One region of the Rahnella sp. 1L-D-7-B-C2 genome, then DNA from elsewhere that is predicted to be linked to it. Evidence: predicted binding sites of a transcription regulator. Region 1 holds the regulator's gene; each other region holds the start of a gene.

Region 1 (5,484 bases):
AAGAATATCAACCAGACCCGCTTTGTTGATGTCACGGTGAATGATTTTAGCGCCGAGTTTTATTGCTGAGAGCAAGGCGGTGAGCTCACCGGTTGCATGAGGAAAGTCTTGCTGTTTTTCAACAATAAATTCGCCTAACGTTTTCATAACACGTTCCCTGAATCTAGGATGGATAACGGTTCGTTAATAAAACCTTTACAAGAGCGTGGGCAGTTTAGCCCAAATATATGGATGAATCATAGGCAAATCCATTTCTTCTGGAGGATTCTGAGCGGTAGAATGGCGGCTGACTTAAAGGCATTAATGGAAAATATATGCGCATTCATATTCTTGGGATTTGCGGCACGTTTATGGGCGGGCTGGCGATGCTGGCTCGTGCTCAGGGGCATCAGGTTACTGGTTCGGACGACAACGTTTATCCACCGATGAGTACGCTGCTGGAAAATCAGGGGATTGAGCTGATTAAGGGTTACGATCCTGCACAGTTAGACCCTCAGCCCGATCTGGTGATCATTGGTAACGCGATGACCCGCGGGAACCCGTGTGTCGAAGCCGTACTGGAGCAGGGCATCCCTTACGTGTCCGGCCCGCAATGGTTGCACGACCACGTTTTGCCAGAGCGCTGGGTCATTGCCGTTGCCGGTACGCATGGCAAAACGACCACCGCCGGCATGGTGACGTGGATCCTCGAAGCCTGCGGCTATGAGCCGGGCTATGTTATCGGTGGTGTACCAGGCAATTTTGAGGTTTCAGCGCGTCTGGGCAACAGTCCGTTTATGGTGATTGAAGCGGATGAGTACGACTGCGCCTTCTTTGATAAGCGCTCTAAATTTGTACATTACAGCCCGCGTACTCTGGTACTCAACAACCTTGAGTTCGATCACGCTGATATTTTTGACGACCTGAAAGCTATCCAGAAACAGTTCCATCATCTGGTGCGTCTGGTGCCGGGCAAAGGCAAAATTATCCTGCCGGAGCACGATACTCCGCTCAAGCAAGTCATGGCGATGGGCTGCTGGAGTGAGCAGGAGTTTGTGGGTGACACTGACGCCTGTGCGTGGGATGCGAAAAAACTTACACCGGATGCCAGCTCTTTCAACGTATACCTGAAAGGTGAAATTGTCGGGCAGGTGAACTGGAATCTGGTCGGTGAACACAACATGCATAACGGGCTGATGGCTATCGCCGCAGCGCGTCATGTGGGTGTGAAACCGGAAGATGCCTGTAAAGCATTGGGTGATTTCATCAACGCCCGTCGTCGTCTGGAACTGCGCGGCGTGGAAAACGGCGTCAGTGTATATGACGATTTCGCGCATCATCCGACTGCGATCCTGGCGACGCTCTCCGCTCTGCGCAGCAAAGTGGGCGGAACGGCGCGTATTCTGGCTGTCCTCGAACCGCGCTCCAATACCATGAAAATGGGCATGAGCAAAAATGAACTGGCACCGTCTCTTGGCCGTGCTGACGAAGTCTTCCTGCTACAGCCGCAGCATATTCCGTGGCAGGTCGCTGAAGTGGCCGAGCACTGTATTCAGCCTGCGCACTGGAGTGCCGATGTAGATACGCTGGTGGATATGGTGATCAAGGCATCATTGCCGGGCGATCACATTCTGGTGATGAGTAACGGCGGTTTTGGCGGTATCCATGGAAAACTGCTGTCTGCTCTGGCGGCGAAAGCCAGCGCGGCAGAACAGCAATAAACGTTGTCTTACCGAAAAAAAGCACAGCTTTGGCTGTGCTTTTTTTTGTCGTTTTTAGAGGATGGCCGACCAGCAGACAAAAAAAAGCTCCCAAAATTTTATGGGAGCCAAAGGGTGTCGTCGGACAGGACGACGAGGGTATCGTTAGTTAGAGAGCGCGGCAGTGGCAGTGTCAGCTCTCTTCCAGCCTCAACAGCGTCGTTTCGACGATCTGTGGCTGTTGAACCCGTAACGCTAATTCAAAAAATACTCAAACAGTGGCTTTTGTTCAGGGTAATACTGAGAAATCTTACTGGTAGATTTCTGCTGTCGCGTGATAAGCACCTTCGTTATGGGCTTCAATCACACGATAAGATTTTGCGCCTTTAGCATCGGCTTTATCAGACAGCTGCTGGCGGATATCGGTTGGCACACCGTCTACACCGCTGACGCTGATCACACCCATAGATTGCAGGTTTTCAGCTTGCTGGTTAGTGACCAGTTGTGCGGCAGATGCGCCGAAAGAAATAGCGGATAAAAGACTAAGCGCGGCGAGAGTAGTAATGATTTTCATGATAATTTCCTGATTTTACTGACGTTGATGCAATCTGAGAGAACAACGTCGCTTCAAATGTAGATCTATCAGGGCTGTTTTACTGTGGTTCGGGCGCGGTGAGCGTTCGGGAACGTAAAGCTGGCAGTGATAAATCCGTCTGATACACGGGCCTGATTCGTTCAGGCCCCTTCGCTGTGTCTACCGGGTGATTTACTGGTAGATTTCTGCGGTTGCGTGGTAGTTACCTTCCTGACGCACTTCAATAACACGGAAAGCTTTAGCACCTTTTGCATCGGCTTTGTCAGACAGGGCCTGACGGATATCAGAAGGTGCACCGGCTACGCCGCTGACGCTGATCATCCCTTTTGCCTGCAGATTTGACGCTTGAACCTGAGTAACAGGTTGTGCTGCAAAAGCACCAAATGACAGAGCAGAGAGAATGCTTAAAGTTGCGATTGTAGTTTTAACGTTCATGATTGACCTCGTCGAATTTATTATGTGTTCCAACAACTGGTGTGTTACACCACGGAAATGAGTATACATCTAGTCACTACAAATATTAATAGTTTGCTAATAGTTATTTGAGTGGTTATGTGTGCGCTATTGGTGTTTTTAATAACGAAAAATTATAAAAAACGCCTATAAAACGTTCTTTTGGTGTTCTTTTTTCGCAAAATCAACGAATTGAGCCAATTTGATTATCTGTGCTTATTTTTGCGGTGAATCGCATCATTGAAATATTTATGTGACCGAAATGGGCGTGTTGTGACGAGAGTTAACAGAATAGGGCTGATAAGGGATGTCGCGATTTGCCAGGAAAGGGAGGTTTTTGCAAGGATGTGAGATTTAACCAATATAAAAGAAGGGTAAAGCGACTGGCCTGAGGTCAGAAATTCTGTTCTTCTGACCCCCGGCACAGAATGGGAGCGCGCGGCCTTGTATTATAACAGCGGCTTACAGCTCTTGTTCAAACAAACTCAGAATGGCGTCGTGGAGTTGTTTCACGCTAAATCCGCGTGCCGGGGTGGTGAAAATGGTGTCATCACCCGCGATAGTGCCGAGAATGCCTTCTGATTTACCCAGCGAATCAAGTAAACGCGCGATCAGCTGTGCAGCACCGGGACTGGTGCGGATAACCACTACGGCTTCATTATAGTCAATATCCAGCACCAGATTCTTCAGCGGGCTGGTGGTGGTGGGCACACCTATCTCGGCGGGCAGGCAGTACACCATTTCCATTTTTGCGTTGCGTGTACGCACCGCGCCGAATTTGGTCAACATCCGTGAGACTTTGGACTGATTGATGTTTTCGAACCCCTCCTCCTGGAGTGCGACGACAATTTCGCCCTGAGAGCTGAATTTCTCTTCCTTCAACAATGCTTTGAAGGCTTTGATTAAATCTTCCTGTTTGGCAGGATTACGCATTTTGCACCCTGGTCTCTTGATCATCGTTAAGCTGATTATGCAGATAATTGCATTTTTATGCAACATGCCTTCCGGAGGTAAATCGCTGATTCACCACTGTGCAAGGAATGTGACGGATGTCGCATCAGAGGTTTTTTCATGAATATGCCAAAATTGTGCATTGCAGAAGTGCTTTTCGACTCAATGAGTGGGCATGATGACTTCGATTCAGCTCACACAATGAACCAAATTTAACCATTTATTAACCTGACAGGTTTTGGGGTGCTACTTTTAAGGGAAGCTTTCCGATAAAAAGTCACAAAAGACCGGATAAAGGCCGTTTCAAAGTATTTTTTTACTTTCTAAACGACCCATCTCAGATTCTCTGCAGGTGAGCGATTGTTTTTAACAGCGTAAGTGATTAAGGTCACAACCAAAATAATTCCACGACACTTATAAGTTAATGATAAAAAAGGAGTATAGGATGAAAGTTGCAGTTCTCGGTGCTGCGGGCGGTATCGGTCAGGCCCTCGCACTTCTGCTTAAGACCCAGCTACCTTCCGGTTCCGAACTCTCATTATATGATATCGCACCGGTGACGCCGGGCGTTGCTGTCGATCTCAGTCACATTCCAACCGCGGTTAAAATCAAAGGTTTCTGTGGCGAAGATGCCACGCCAGCGCTGGAAGGTGCGGATATTGTTCTGATTTCAGCAGGTGTGGCGCGAAAACCAGGTATGGATCGTTCCGATCTGTTCAATGTTAATGCCGGTATCGTTCGTAATCTTGTCCAACAGGTCGCGAAAACCTGCCCGAAAGCCTGTATCGGTATTATTACCAATCCGGTCAACACCACAGTCGCCATTGCGGCGGAAGTGCTGAAAAGTGCCGGTGTGTACGATAAAAACAAACTCTTTGGAATTACGACACTCGATGCTATCCGTTCCAACACTTTCGTTGCACAACTGAAAGGCAAACAGCCAGATGAGATTGAAGTGCCGGTGATCGGCGGACACTCCGGTGTGACGATCCTTCCACTGCTTTCTCAGGTTCCTGGTGTAACGTTCAGCGATGAAGAAATCATCTCTCTCACCAAGCGCATTCAGAATGCAGGTACCGAAGTTGTCGAAGCAAAAGCCGGAGGCGGATCTGCAACGCTGTCGATGGGGCAGGCCGCTGCGCGTTTCGGACTTTCATTGCTGCGTGCCATGCAGGGTGAAAGTAACGTAGTGGAATGTGCGTATGTCGAAGGGAAGGGTGAACATACCCGTTTCTTCGCGCAGCCTGTTTTGCTGGGCAAGAACGGGATTGCTGAGCTGCTGGATGTCGGCAAACTGAGCGCGTTTGAACAACAATCGCTTGAATCCATGCTGGATATCCTGCGAAAAGATATTGAGCTCGGTGAACAGTTTATCAATAACTGATGCTTCATCTTTAAAACCGCCGGTGTAACCCGGCGGTTTTTACATTATACCCGACGTGATTTAGTCACGAGAAGCATTAGGTGTACGACAACGACGTTCGATGATTTTAAAGGTCTTGGCGTCAAAATAGCGGCTTGGCCAGATAATTGAAGGATGGAGTCCAAGCGCACTTGCAATGAGTAGTTCCCCTTTTGGCCACGGCCGTGATAGCGCGTTTGATAAGGTTGAAGAACTTAAGCCTGCCGAGCGAGATACCGCCGCCAGCGTGGTTCCTTTCTTTCTTAGTGCGGCAATGATATCGGCCTGATGCCAGTCTTCGTTCCTTGTATTCATGATGGCTTCCTTATTTGTTCAAATATAGTTTTCGAATGTATTTTGTTTAAATATATATTCTACGGTTGTTTTTCCCAGATTCACTCATT
Region 2 (5,484 bases), on a different contig from region 1:
ATAATATACTCCGAAGATGAAAGACAGTATGTAGTAAGACCACCGACAAATACTAAATTAGTCGCATATATCGTCGTGACAAAAGTTTTCCACATAAACCGTGACATTGCAGAAAAATCGCTGAAAGAAGCTGTAACCTCTCCTTCATTGAGTAAAGAGTTATTATCAACGGCATTATCATGTGGTGGTTTGTTGTTGACTATTGGGGCAGCAATTGTAGGCACTGGAGCGATACCTTTTACGGCGGGAGCAAGTACTGCAATGGTAGCTATAGCAATTGGAGGCACTGCAGCCACCGCAACGCAATGTGTTTTGGGCTTATACAGAATTTACGACATTAATACAAATGCTGGTGAAAACACCACCTGGCTGGATTCTCAGAAATGGTATCTTGCAACAACCAGTTTATTGGATGTCATATCTATTGCATCCGCTGGTGCAGCATTGAAGGATGTAATCATTACCTATCGAACAATGAGAGCAGCATCCTCACTCAAGGCCAGTCATTGGCTAAAAACTCTTCCTAGGCAGGATCGCGCCAGAATTACTGAACAAATAATGCGAACACAAAACCCTGGGATATCCAATAAACTAATTAAAGCTTTTATATTAAGTGGAAGGTATCCAAAACGTTTTCCCAGTGAAGGTTTACAAAAGTCACTACAAGTTCAATTATTGAATAGCTTAAATAGCACGACTGCTCTATCAGGCAGTGCGATCGGAGGAGTCATTAATTCCTCTGAAAGCTTCTTAGATACCGGAGAGTATATTGTGGGAATGCTACAAACCCTCGAGGTTTCAGAATGAAAAAAATCATAGGCTCCTCTTTTTTTGACTTGATGAAATATGGAGAAGAAATTTATTCTGATATTAAAAGAAATGACATCGTATCATTGGAAAGAAAGGTTGAAACAAAATCAAATAATTATGTAACAGTATTATTTTTTCAAAGAAATTTCATGATACTTTCTGCTGCGTTATTTTCAATGATGATTTCCTGGATTTTCATTGCGTTTACCATAATTCAAATTGCAAATATAAAAAACGCACCTGCAATACATTTCTCAATGTACATAGCACTTACCATGCCGTATATATTTATTTATATAGGGTCTGTGTTTTTGCTTGCCAGAGGAATACCGTTGGGGTTGAGGGTTATATACTTATCTTTTATATTCATTGTAATAATGGCCTGTATTTTTTCAATCTATTACTCATATAAATTATTTTCTAATAAATTCATTGACACTATAGATATGATCCATGTTTTGCTAATGATTTTACCTCTATTCCTAACACGTTTCATTCTCAATACTGAACTTATTAGAACAGCAATAGTATGGACTATCAATGAACGAGCCCGAAAAGCATACTTAAAACTCTTCCTACTAAACTATCAAAGCCCTCGTAAAAAGAAAAAGTTGAGGGTGGGATAATATCTAAAATTGTCATACCCTAAATTATATTTTAACTGAAACCCTATTAATGCCAGTTCTGCTCACATAAAAAAGGCTGCTAAATTCAGCAGCCTTTTTTCAGATTACGGAAGAATCAATGACGCTTTCCGTCATCGTCTTCATCGATGAAATCTTCATCTTCGCCTTCTTCACCTTCTTCGTCGTCATCGCCTTCGAAGTAAGTGCCCCAGCCGTCGTAGTTTACGCCGTTGGTTTCAGCCAAATTCATCAGTTGCTCAACCTGGGCGTCGATAAGTTCTGCATTCAGCGCGACTTCACTGATCACGTCACAGCACATCATGACGGTACCATCTTCCGCTTCCAGCTCTTCCGGATCGGAGACTTCGTAACCCAGTTTGAACGCTTCTACGACCGCTTTCTCCAGCACTTCGAACTTCTCTGAAGATAAGTGGTGTTCGATGGTGTAAAGCGCGTCAGGATCACTGCCATCATCCAGCAGTTCTTCGATGATTAAGCGAGTTTCTTCACGTTGTTCTTCCAGCAATTCACGGTTTGCCATTTCTCTGTCCTCAATCAATTTGACGTTTGTAGGCTATTTTCACACACCGCAGAGCCAGCCTCCACTATAAACAACGACAAAGTTTTTACTTCAGGGTTGTAATTGCATATTCATCCAGATAAATTGAATTTTAATTCAATCCGAAATGCTTACGCGCTATGGAGCGACATCATGAGTTTGTTGAGTAAACGTCATTTTCTCAGGTTACTGGATTTTACCCCGTCAGAGATTTCGTCCCTGCTGAAACTCTCCGCTGAACTAAAAGCAGCAAAGAAAAACGGCACCGAAAAAGCCCGCCTGCAAGGCAAAAACATCGCGCTCATCTTCGAAAAAGACTCAACCCGCACCCGATGCTCTTTCGAAGTTGCCGCATACGATCAGGGGGCGAAAGTCACTTATCTCGGCCCAAGCGGCAGCCAGATCGGTCACAAAGAATCGATGAAAGATACCGCCCGCGTGCTTGGCAGAATGTATGACGGTATTCAGTATCGCGGTTTTGGTCAGGATAAGGTCGAAACGTTGGCGGAATACGCGGGCGTGCCGGTCTGGAATGGCTTAACCAACGAATTCCACCCGACGCAGCTGCTGGCCGACCTGCTGACGATGCAGGAACATCTGCCCAATCAGCCGCTGAAAGGGATGCGTCTCGCGTATCTGGGCGACACCCGTAACAATATGGGTAACTCGCTGCTGGAAGCTGCGGCGCTGTGCGGGCTGGATTTACGCCTTGTCGCACCGTCGGTTTGCTGGCCGGATGCTGAACTGGTCGCGACCTGCCAACATCTCGCCACCGAAAACGGTGGCAAGATCACCCTGACCGAGGATATCGCAGCCGGTGTGAAAGATGCGGATTTCCTTTATACCGACGTCTGGGTGTCGATGGGCGAGCCGAAAGAAGCCTGGAAGGAACGCATCACCCTGCTGCGCCCTTATCAGGTCAACAGCGCGATGCTGGCGCTGACCGGCAACCCGAACGTCAAGTTCCTGCACTGCCTGCCGGCTTTCCATGATGATCAAACGTCGCTCGGCAAACAGATGGCACAAGAGTATGGCCTGCACGGCGGTATGGAAGTGACGGATGAGGTGTTTGAATCGGCGCACAGCGTGGTGTTTGATCAGGCTGAGAACCGTCTTCACACCATCAAAGCCGTGATGGTCGCGACCCTCGGCACGGAATAATTTATTCCGGCATCATTCGCGCTTTTCCCGGATGATGCCGCATTTTTCCACCAGAATCCTCTGCTATCTCCCCTTTTGGCCATCACACCCCTTCATTTTCAACTAACCTTTTTACAGCGCGTTGGTTTTATAACTCCATCAGAAAAACACAAACGCAGTAAGAAGGAACCGATATGAGCTCAGTTAATCTTGAGTATGTCCTGCGGCTGGAAAGCCTGTTAAGCAGGATTTACCCCAGGGAACACATCGCCGATCTGCTGAAAAAAATCCTGCATCTCGCCGACAAATGGAATTACGGCAGACATCGCACCACGCACTGGGTTGATGGCACCAATATTTATCTGATCACCTACGGCGACAATCTACGCCACGGTGAACAACCGCCACTGGCGACGCTCAATCATTTTGCCAATACTTATCTGCGTGAAATCATCAGTGACATTCATATCTTGCCTATGTATCCGTACAGTTCGGATGACGGCTTTAGCGTGATCGACTATCGGCGGATCGACGAAAATCTCGGCGGTTGGTCCGATATTCACCATCTTTCTGAAAATTTTAATCTGATGTTTGACTGCGTGATCAACCACATCTCGCGCTCGAGCGACTGGATGAAAGGTTATCTGCACGACGATCCGTACTACCAAAATTACTTTATTGCCTCCAACCCCGAGCTCGATTACAGCCGCGTCGTTCGCCCCCGCGCCTCGCCGCTGCTGACGCCGTTTATCAAAACCGACGGCACCGAGCTGTATCTGTGGACAACGTTCAGCGAAGACCAGGTGGATATCAATTTTAAAAATCCACAGGTACTGCTGGAAAGCATCGACGTGCTGCTGCAATACGCGGCCAGCGGCGGGCAATCGATCCGCCTTGATGCGATTGGTTATATCTGGAAGGAAGTGGGCACGTCGTGCATTCACATGCCGCAGGCGCACAACATCATCAAAGTGTGGCGCGCCATTCTGGATGAAGTGATCCCCGGCACGCGGCTGATTACCGAAACCAATGTGCCGCATCACGAAAATATCAGCTATTTCGGTGAAGGCGATGAAGCGCACATGGTGTATCAGTTCCCGTTGCCGCCACTGACGTTGCACGCCTTTTTGCGCGAAGACACCACCACGCTGACGAAGTGGGCGCAGAGCCTGAATGCCGAAGCCCGTTACCCGGATACCACCTATTTTAACTTCCTCGCCAGCCACGACGGCATCGGGTTGCGCCCGACGGAAACTTTCCTGAGCGATGAAGAACGCAAATACATGGCGCAGGAAACGCTGCGCAAAGAAGGCCGCGTCTCTTACAAAGACAACGGTGACGGCACTCATTCGCCATACGAGCTGAATATCAATTACCTGAGCGCACTGACCGAGCCGGAAGATGACGTCGCGATGAAAGCGCGCAAGTTTCTGGCAGCGCAGGCGCTGCTGCTGTCGTTCATCGGCGTGCCGGCGATTTATATTCACAGCCTGCTGGGCAGCGAAAACGATCTCGAGGGAATGCACCAGTCGGGCATCAACCGGCGCATCAACCGTAAAAAGCTGGATCTGGATAAACTGGAAGCCGAGCTGGAGAAAAAAGAGGGACTGCGCGCCCGCGTGTTCAACGGATTGCAGGACCTGATTAAGCACCGGCGCGCCCATCCTGCATTTTCACCGCAGGCCGGTCAGCGGGTGTTTGATCTGGGAAAATCGCTGTTTGCGATGGAGCGTTATGATCCCAAAACCGAGGATCGCATCACCTGCGTGTTTAATATCAGCAGCCATTCACAGGTGCTGAAACTGGCAGTGGAAGGCAAGGATCTTATCAGTGGAAACGCGTTTACCGGCCAGACACGACTCCAGCCATGGCAAGTGGTGTGGATCAAGCACAAACTGAAAGCGCCAGAACGCCTTGGCAGGCTGCGTCGCTGGCGTATGAAGCTGTTTAAGCGAAGTAAGCGCTAACTTTAAAAACTTAAACGGGTAACACGCTGACGTCCATTTTGACCACGGCTTTGCGCACGTTGGCCGGTTCGCCGACGGCGCACAGCGGTTTGTGGACTTCGCCCGGATAGAACACCACGAAGTCACCGGCCTGCATGATCATGGTTTTTTCCTGTTCGCCGGCGGCGAGAAACGCGATGTCTTTATCAGCCAGCCAGTCAGTATCGACATCACCCGCCGGTAAGTTGCTGAACGTCATCCCTTCGGTGCCATTGAGAACAATCTGGATATCCAGATATCGCGCATGGAACTCGGCGCGGCGTTCTGCCTGAGGCGCAGTGGAATCATTGGAAATCAGCACAAAGACGTCGTCACCGCAGATGTCGTGTTTACCCAGCGGAGT
Region 3 (5,484 bases), on a different contig from region 1:
AGGCTTGCAATGACTGATAGCAGGCGTACAGCGGTGCCCATAGCTGGTCATTTTTCACCAGCAAATCGTGCGGACGCGTTACACGTTCGCCTTTCAGACGCGCTTCCAGATAGACCTGCGTGGAGGTCAGCTGCGCGCGCAACTGCTTCATGATTTCGCGGTATGGCTCGAGGATATCCGCGCCGCCCGCCAGTTCACGCAGTTCAGGCGTACATTCGGTCATCGACAGTTCCGACACCAGCACGGCAACGTCGCGCAGGAACAGATCGGTCGCTTTCCAGCGGCTCAGCAGCAGCACGTGACGGGTAATATCGGCGGTCACATTCGGATTGCCGTCGCGGTCGCCACCCATCCAGGAGGTGAAGCGTACAGGCACGGCTTCTACTGGCATTTTGTAATCCAGCGACGTTTCCAGCTGCTCGTTGAGTTCGCGCAGGAAAGCAGGAACGCCTTCCCACAGGCTGTTTTCAACGACCGCAAAACCCCATTTGGCTTCATCCACCGGAGAAGGGCGGTTCTTACGGATTTCATCGGTGTGCCATGACTGCGCGATCAACTGGCGCAGGCGGCGCATAATCTGTTTGCGTTCGTAATCGGCCAAATCGTTGTGGTCGAGCTGCTTGAGGCAGTTATTCACTTCGACCAGTTTATGGATCAGCGTGCGACGGGCGATTTCGGTCGGGTGCGCGGTCAGGACCAGTTCGATGGAAAGCTGTTCAACGGCGTCACGTAATTGCTGATCAGAGAGATTTTTGGATTTCAGACGGTCGAACAACAACGCCAGCGCTTCGGGATTGCTGGCCGCCTCGCCGTGCGGCGAAATACTGTGATATTGCTCAGCCACGTTGGCTAAATTCAGGAACTGGCTGAATGCGCGGGCAACCGGCAGCAGTTCATCATTTGACAGATTTTGCAGCGTTGACAGTAATTCCTGACGATCCGCTTCGTTTCCGGCGCGGGAGGATTTCGACAGTTTACGAATTTGCTCAACACGATCGAGGATATGTTCTCCCAACGTATCTTTGATCGTATCGCCCAGCAGTTTACCTAACGTACTGACATTACTTCGCATTGCGGAATATTGTTCGTTCATATCACCTCTGACCCGTTCTCTCGTTTAATTTTTATATTCTGTAAATAACTTTCACCCGTCAGGCATTCTTGCCCCGTTCACCCTGCCAACCTGGCCCTACTTTTCAAAAGCAGCCCCTGTTTTAACCCAAAAAGCCCCGATCACTCACGTGAAAAATGGTCTTTTTAGCAATGTCGCTGAAATTTAATTACAACCGCGACGATATCAGTTTGGCTAATCCACTTTTGCGAACTCGTTTTGTACAGTAGCAAAGGGCGCCCCGGAGCGCCCTGATTGTTTCTTCATCAACCCTGATTCAGGATCAGTGATAACAGAAGTGATGCACAACCTGAGATATCAGCTCGCGTGTCGGTTTAATGAACGCGGTATCAATATATTCATCTGGCTGATGCGCCTGATCGATAGAACCGGGCCCAAGCACCAGTGTCGGGCACAGTTCCTGAATAAACGGCGCTTCGGTGCAGTAGTTAACGATTTCCGTTTCAACACCCAGCAACTTCTCTACCACCTGTACCAGTTGATGGTCCGGCGGGCATTCATAACCAGGGATCGGCGGATGCAGCTCTTCAATCACGATACGCCCAGGCCAGCGTTGACTCACTGGCTCCAGCGCTTCGTTTAGCAGGCCGTTGATTTCGGACAGTGTCAGACCCGGCAGCGGGCGGATATCCATATGCAGTTCACAACAGGCACAGATGCGGTTTGGCGCATCGCCGCCGTTGATATGACCGAAGTTCATGGTCGGATAAGGGATCACGAAACCACTGTGGTTGTATCGGGTTTTCAACGTATTGCGCAGGGTCATTAAATGGGTAATCGACTCGTGCATCAGCTCAATGGCGTTCACGCCGCGTGACGGATCGCTTGAGTGGCCGGACTGACCGGTGATGCGAATGGCGTTCGATAAATGACCTTTATGCGCACGAACCGGCTTCAGCGAGGTTGGTTCGCCGATGATCGCGCAGTCAGGGCGGATTTTCGCATTTTTAGAAAAATAGCTGGCACCGGCCATGGTGGTTTCTTCATCGGCGGTCGCCAAAATATACAGCGGTTTAGTCAGTTTTGTCAGATCGACGTCGCGCAGCGAATCGAGGATAAACGCGAAGAAACCTTTCATGTCGGCAGTACCCAAACCATAGAGCTTATTTTCGTGCTCGGTGAGGGTGAAAGGATCACGCGTCCAGCGGCCATCGTCGAACGGAACGGTGTCAGTATGACCGGCCAGCAGTAAACCGCCCGCACCTTCACCGGTACTGGCTAACATATTGAATTTGTTTCGGGTTCCCGGCACTGGCTGCACTTCGACTTTAAAACCTAAATCACCAAACCAGCCTGCCAGTAAGTTGATTAGCGTTTCATTGCTCTGGTCCAACGCGCTGTCTGTGGCGCTGATGGAAGGGGTTGCGATTAACGCCCGATAGAGCTCAATAAAAGGAGGTAATTTCATCTTCACTGTTGACAGCCTTTAGTTAGGGTAGTATTCATATTCATGCAATAATTGTGAATAAAAATACAATAAGCCAGCGCGTAAGGAAACCGGAAAAAATTCCGGTAAGGTAAAACGACACGGCTGAATCTCGCGGGTGAGCGGCGTACAACGCAGTGACCACCTGTTACCTGTTGAAGTCCCTGTATCGCAAAGCCATACAGATAAGTTGAGAAGGTGAACAGATCCTATGTTGAATACGCTGATTGTTGGTGCCACAGGTTATGCCGGAGCTGAACTCGCTGCCTACCTGAATCGCCACCCACATATGAACATAACCGGTTTAACGGTTTCAGCGCAAAGTGCAGATGCAGGAAAATTGCTTTCTGATTTGCATCCTCAATTAAAAGGTATTGTCGATTTGCCTGTTTTGCCGCTGACGGATGTTGCCGAAGCTGCAAAAGGCGTCGATGTCGTGTTTCTGGCGACCGCGCATGAAGTCAGCCACGATTTAGCTCCGCAGTTTCTGGCGGCGGGATGCGTGGTGTTTGACCTGTCCGGTGCCTTCCGCGTCAAAAAACCTGAGTTTTATACCGAATTCTACGGTTTCGAGCACCAGCACCTCGAGCTGCTGGATAAAGCCGTGTACGGCCTCGCCGAATGGCAGGCGGACAAACTGAAAGAGGCGCAGCTCATCGCCGTGCCGGGCTGCTATCCGACCGCGTCGCAGCTGGCGCTCAAACCGCTTATCGAAAGCGGTTTGCTTAATGACAGCCAGTGGCCGGTGATCAATGCCACCAGCGGCGTCAGCGGCGCAGGGCGTAAAGCCACGCTGGGCAACAGCTTCTGCGAAGTCAGCCTGCAACCTTACAAACTGTTCAGCCATCGTCATGAACCTGAAATCGTTGAGCACCTCGGCGTGCCGGTGATTTTCACGCCGCATCTGGGCAACTTCCCGCGCGGAATTCTGGCGACCATCACCTGTCGTCTGAAAGCGGGTGTAACGCAGCAGGAAGTGGCGCAAGCCTTTCATAATGCGTATCACGATAAACCTCTGGTGCGTCTGTACACCAAAGGTGTACCGGCGCTGAAAGACGTGGTCGGGCTGCCGTTCTGCGATATCGGTTTTGCCGTGAAAGGCGAACATCTGATTGTGGTGGCGACGGAAGATAACGTGCTGAAAGGCGCGTCGGCGCAGGCGGTGCAGTGTATGAACATTCGCTTTGGCTTCCCGGAAACGCAATCACTACTTTAATAATCAGTCAGATTGTCAGCAAACAGAAAACAACCGTCCCTGAGCGTTTATTCAGATGCGCAGGGATGTTAGATTAAATTAAACATATTGTTATTCATTAACATAAACAATCGGTCGAGGCGCAAACAGCTATGAATCCGTTAGTCATCAAATTGGGTGGAGTGTTGCTGGATAATGAAGAAGCGCTTGAGCGCCTGTTCATGGCGGTCGTCGCTTATCGTCAGGAATATCAGCGCCCGCTGGTGATCGTTCACGGTGGCGGCTGCCTGGTTGATGAGCTGATGAAAAAGCTGAATCTGCCGGTCGTTAAGAAAGCTGGCCTGCGTGTCACGCCTGCTGACCAGATTGACATCATAACCGGCGCACTGGCCGGAAGCGCCAACAAAACCCTGCTGGCGTGGGCCGTCAAAAATCACATCAACGCGGTCGGCCTGTCACTGGCAGACGGTGGCTCAGTCAGCGTAACGCAACTGAGCGAAGAGCTGGGCAACGTCGGCAAAGCCGAAGCGGGTAACCCGGCGCTGATTAACACCCTGACCGGCGCAGGCTACCTGCCGATCGTCAGCTCTATCGGGATCACGGCAGCCGGTGACTTAATGAACGTCAACGCCGATCAGGCCGCGACAGCTCTGGCCGCCACGCTGGGCGCAGATCTGATTCTGCTCTCCGACGTCAGCGGCATTCTTGACGGCAAAGGTCAGCGCATTCCGCAAATGAGCGCGGAAAGGGCTGAACAGCTGATCGACCAGGGTATTATTACCGACGGCATGATCGTCAAAGTTCACGCCGCGCTGGACGCCGCACGCACTCTCGGACGTCCGGTGGATATCGCCAGCTGGCGTCACGCCGAGCAATTACCGGCACTGTTTAACGGCGTCGCAATCGGAACACGTATTCTGGCGTAACACCTTTCGGCAGACACTTTCTAGGGCGCAGCGTAGTGCGCCCTTTTGCATAAAAATTTCAGGAGCGGGAACATGGCACTTTGGGGCGGACGTTTTACTCAGGCGGCGGATCAGCGGTTTAAAGAACTCAATGACTCACTGCGTTTCGATTACCGGCTGGCAGAGCAAGATATCGTCGGTTCGGTGGCGTGGTCGAAAGCGCTGGTCACCGTTAACGTACTGACGGCTGACGAGCAGATTGAGCTCGAAGGCGCGCTGAACGTCCTGCTCGAAGAAGTCCGTGCGAATCCCCGCGCTATTTTAGCCAGTGATGCAGAAGATATTCACAGCTGGGTCGAAGGCAAACTGATCGACAAAGTCGGTAACCTCGGCAAAAAACTGCACACTGGCCGCAGCCGTAACGATCAGGTCGCGACTGACCTCAAGCTGTGGTGCAAAGCGCAGGTGATTGAACTCGGCGGCGCACTGCATCATCTGCAACAGGCGCTGGTCGCGACTGCAGAAGCCAATCAGGATGCCGTAATGCCGGGTTATACCCATCTGCAACGTGCCCAGCCGGTGACTTTCGCGCACTGGTGTCTGGCGTATGTGGAAATGCTGGCGCGTGACGAAAGCCGCCTGAAAGATACGCTGACCCGTCTGGACGTCAGCCCGCTGGGTTGTGGCGCACTGGCCGGTACGGCGTATCCGATGGATCGTGAACAGCTGGCCGGCTGGTTAGGTTTCGCTTCTGCAACCCGTAACAGCCTCGACAGCGTGTCAGACCGTGACCACGTGCTGGAGTTACTGTCCAACGCGGCCATCA

What was found. The regulator ArgR, encoded in region 1, controls arginine synthesis, uptake and breakdown. The targets are predictions, from matches to a motif close to ANTGAATAAAAATACANT.
Region 2: a site for ArgR is predicted at 2,100-2,117, ahead of argF (ornithine carbamoyltransferase). Genes of this name have one in related genera too.
Region 3: a site for ArgR is predicted at 2,593-2,610, ahead of argC (N-acetyl-gamma-glutamyl-phosphate reductase). Genes of this name have one in related genera too.

The regions. Positions count from the first base shown of each region.
Region 1 covers NZ_JBXAVQ010000006.1:82,717-88,200, forward strand. Annotated here, with positions in the region: gene fbp (class 1 fructose-bisphosphatase) at 1-147, opposite strand, end outside; gene mpl (UDP-N-acetylmuramate:L-alanyl-gamma-D-glutamyl-meso-diaminopimelate ligase) at 315-1,700, shown strand; gene yhcN (peroxide/acid stress response protein YhcN) at 1,990-2,253, opposite strand; gene yhcN (peroxide/acid stress response protein YhcN) at 2,446-2,709, opposite strand; gene argR (transcriptional regulator ArgR) at 3,190-3,660, opposite strand; gene mdh (malate dehydrogenase) at 4,124-5,062, shown strand; gene AC0Z7K_RS12190 (helix-turn-helix domain-containing protein) at 5,123-5,395, opposite strand.
Region 2 covers NZ_JBXAVQ010000010.1:30,923-36,406, forward strand. Annotated here, with positions in the region: gene ssp4 (Ssp4 family T6SS effector) at 1-807, shown strand, start outside; gene AC0Z7K_RS16245 (hypothetical protein) at 804-1,436, shown strand; gene rraB (ribonuclease E inhibitor RraB) at 1,552-1,977, opposite strand; gene argF (ornithine carbamoyltransferase) at 2,149-3,156, shown strand; gene AC0Z7K_RS16260 (sugar phosphorylase) at 3,330-5,102, shown strand; gene AC0Z7K_RS16265 (NanQ anomerase/TabA/YiaL family protein) at 5,113-5,484, opposite strand, start outside.
Region 3 covers NZ_JBXAVQ010000018.1:18,209-23,692, reverse strand. Annotated here, with positions in the region: gene ppc (phosphoenolpyruvate carboxylase) at 1-1,093, opposite strand, end outside; gene argE (acetylornithine deacetylase) at 1,395-2,546, opposite strand; gene argC (N-acetyl-gamma-glutamyl-phosphate reductase) at 2,770-3,774, shown strand; gene argB (acetylglutamate kinase) at 3,906-4,679, shown strand; gene argH (argininosuccinate lyase) at 4,752-5,484, shown strand, end outside.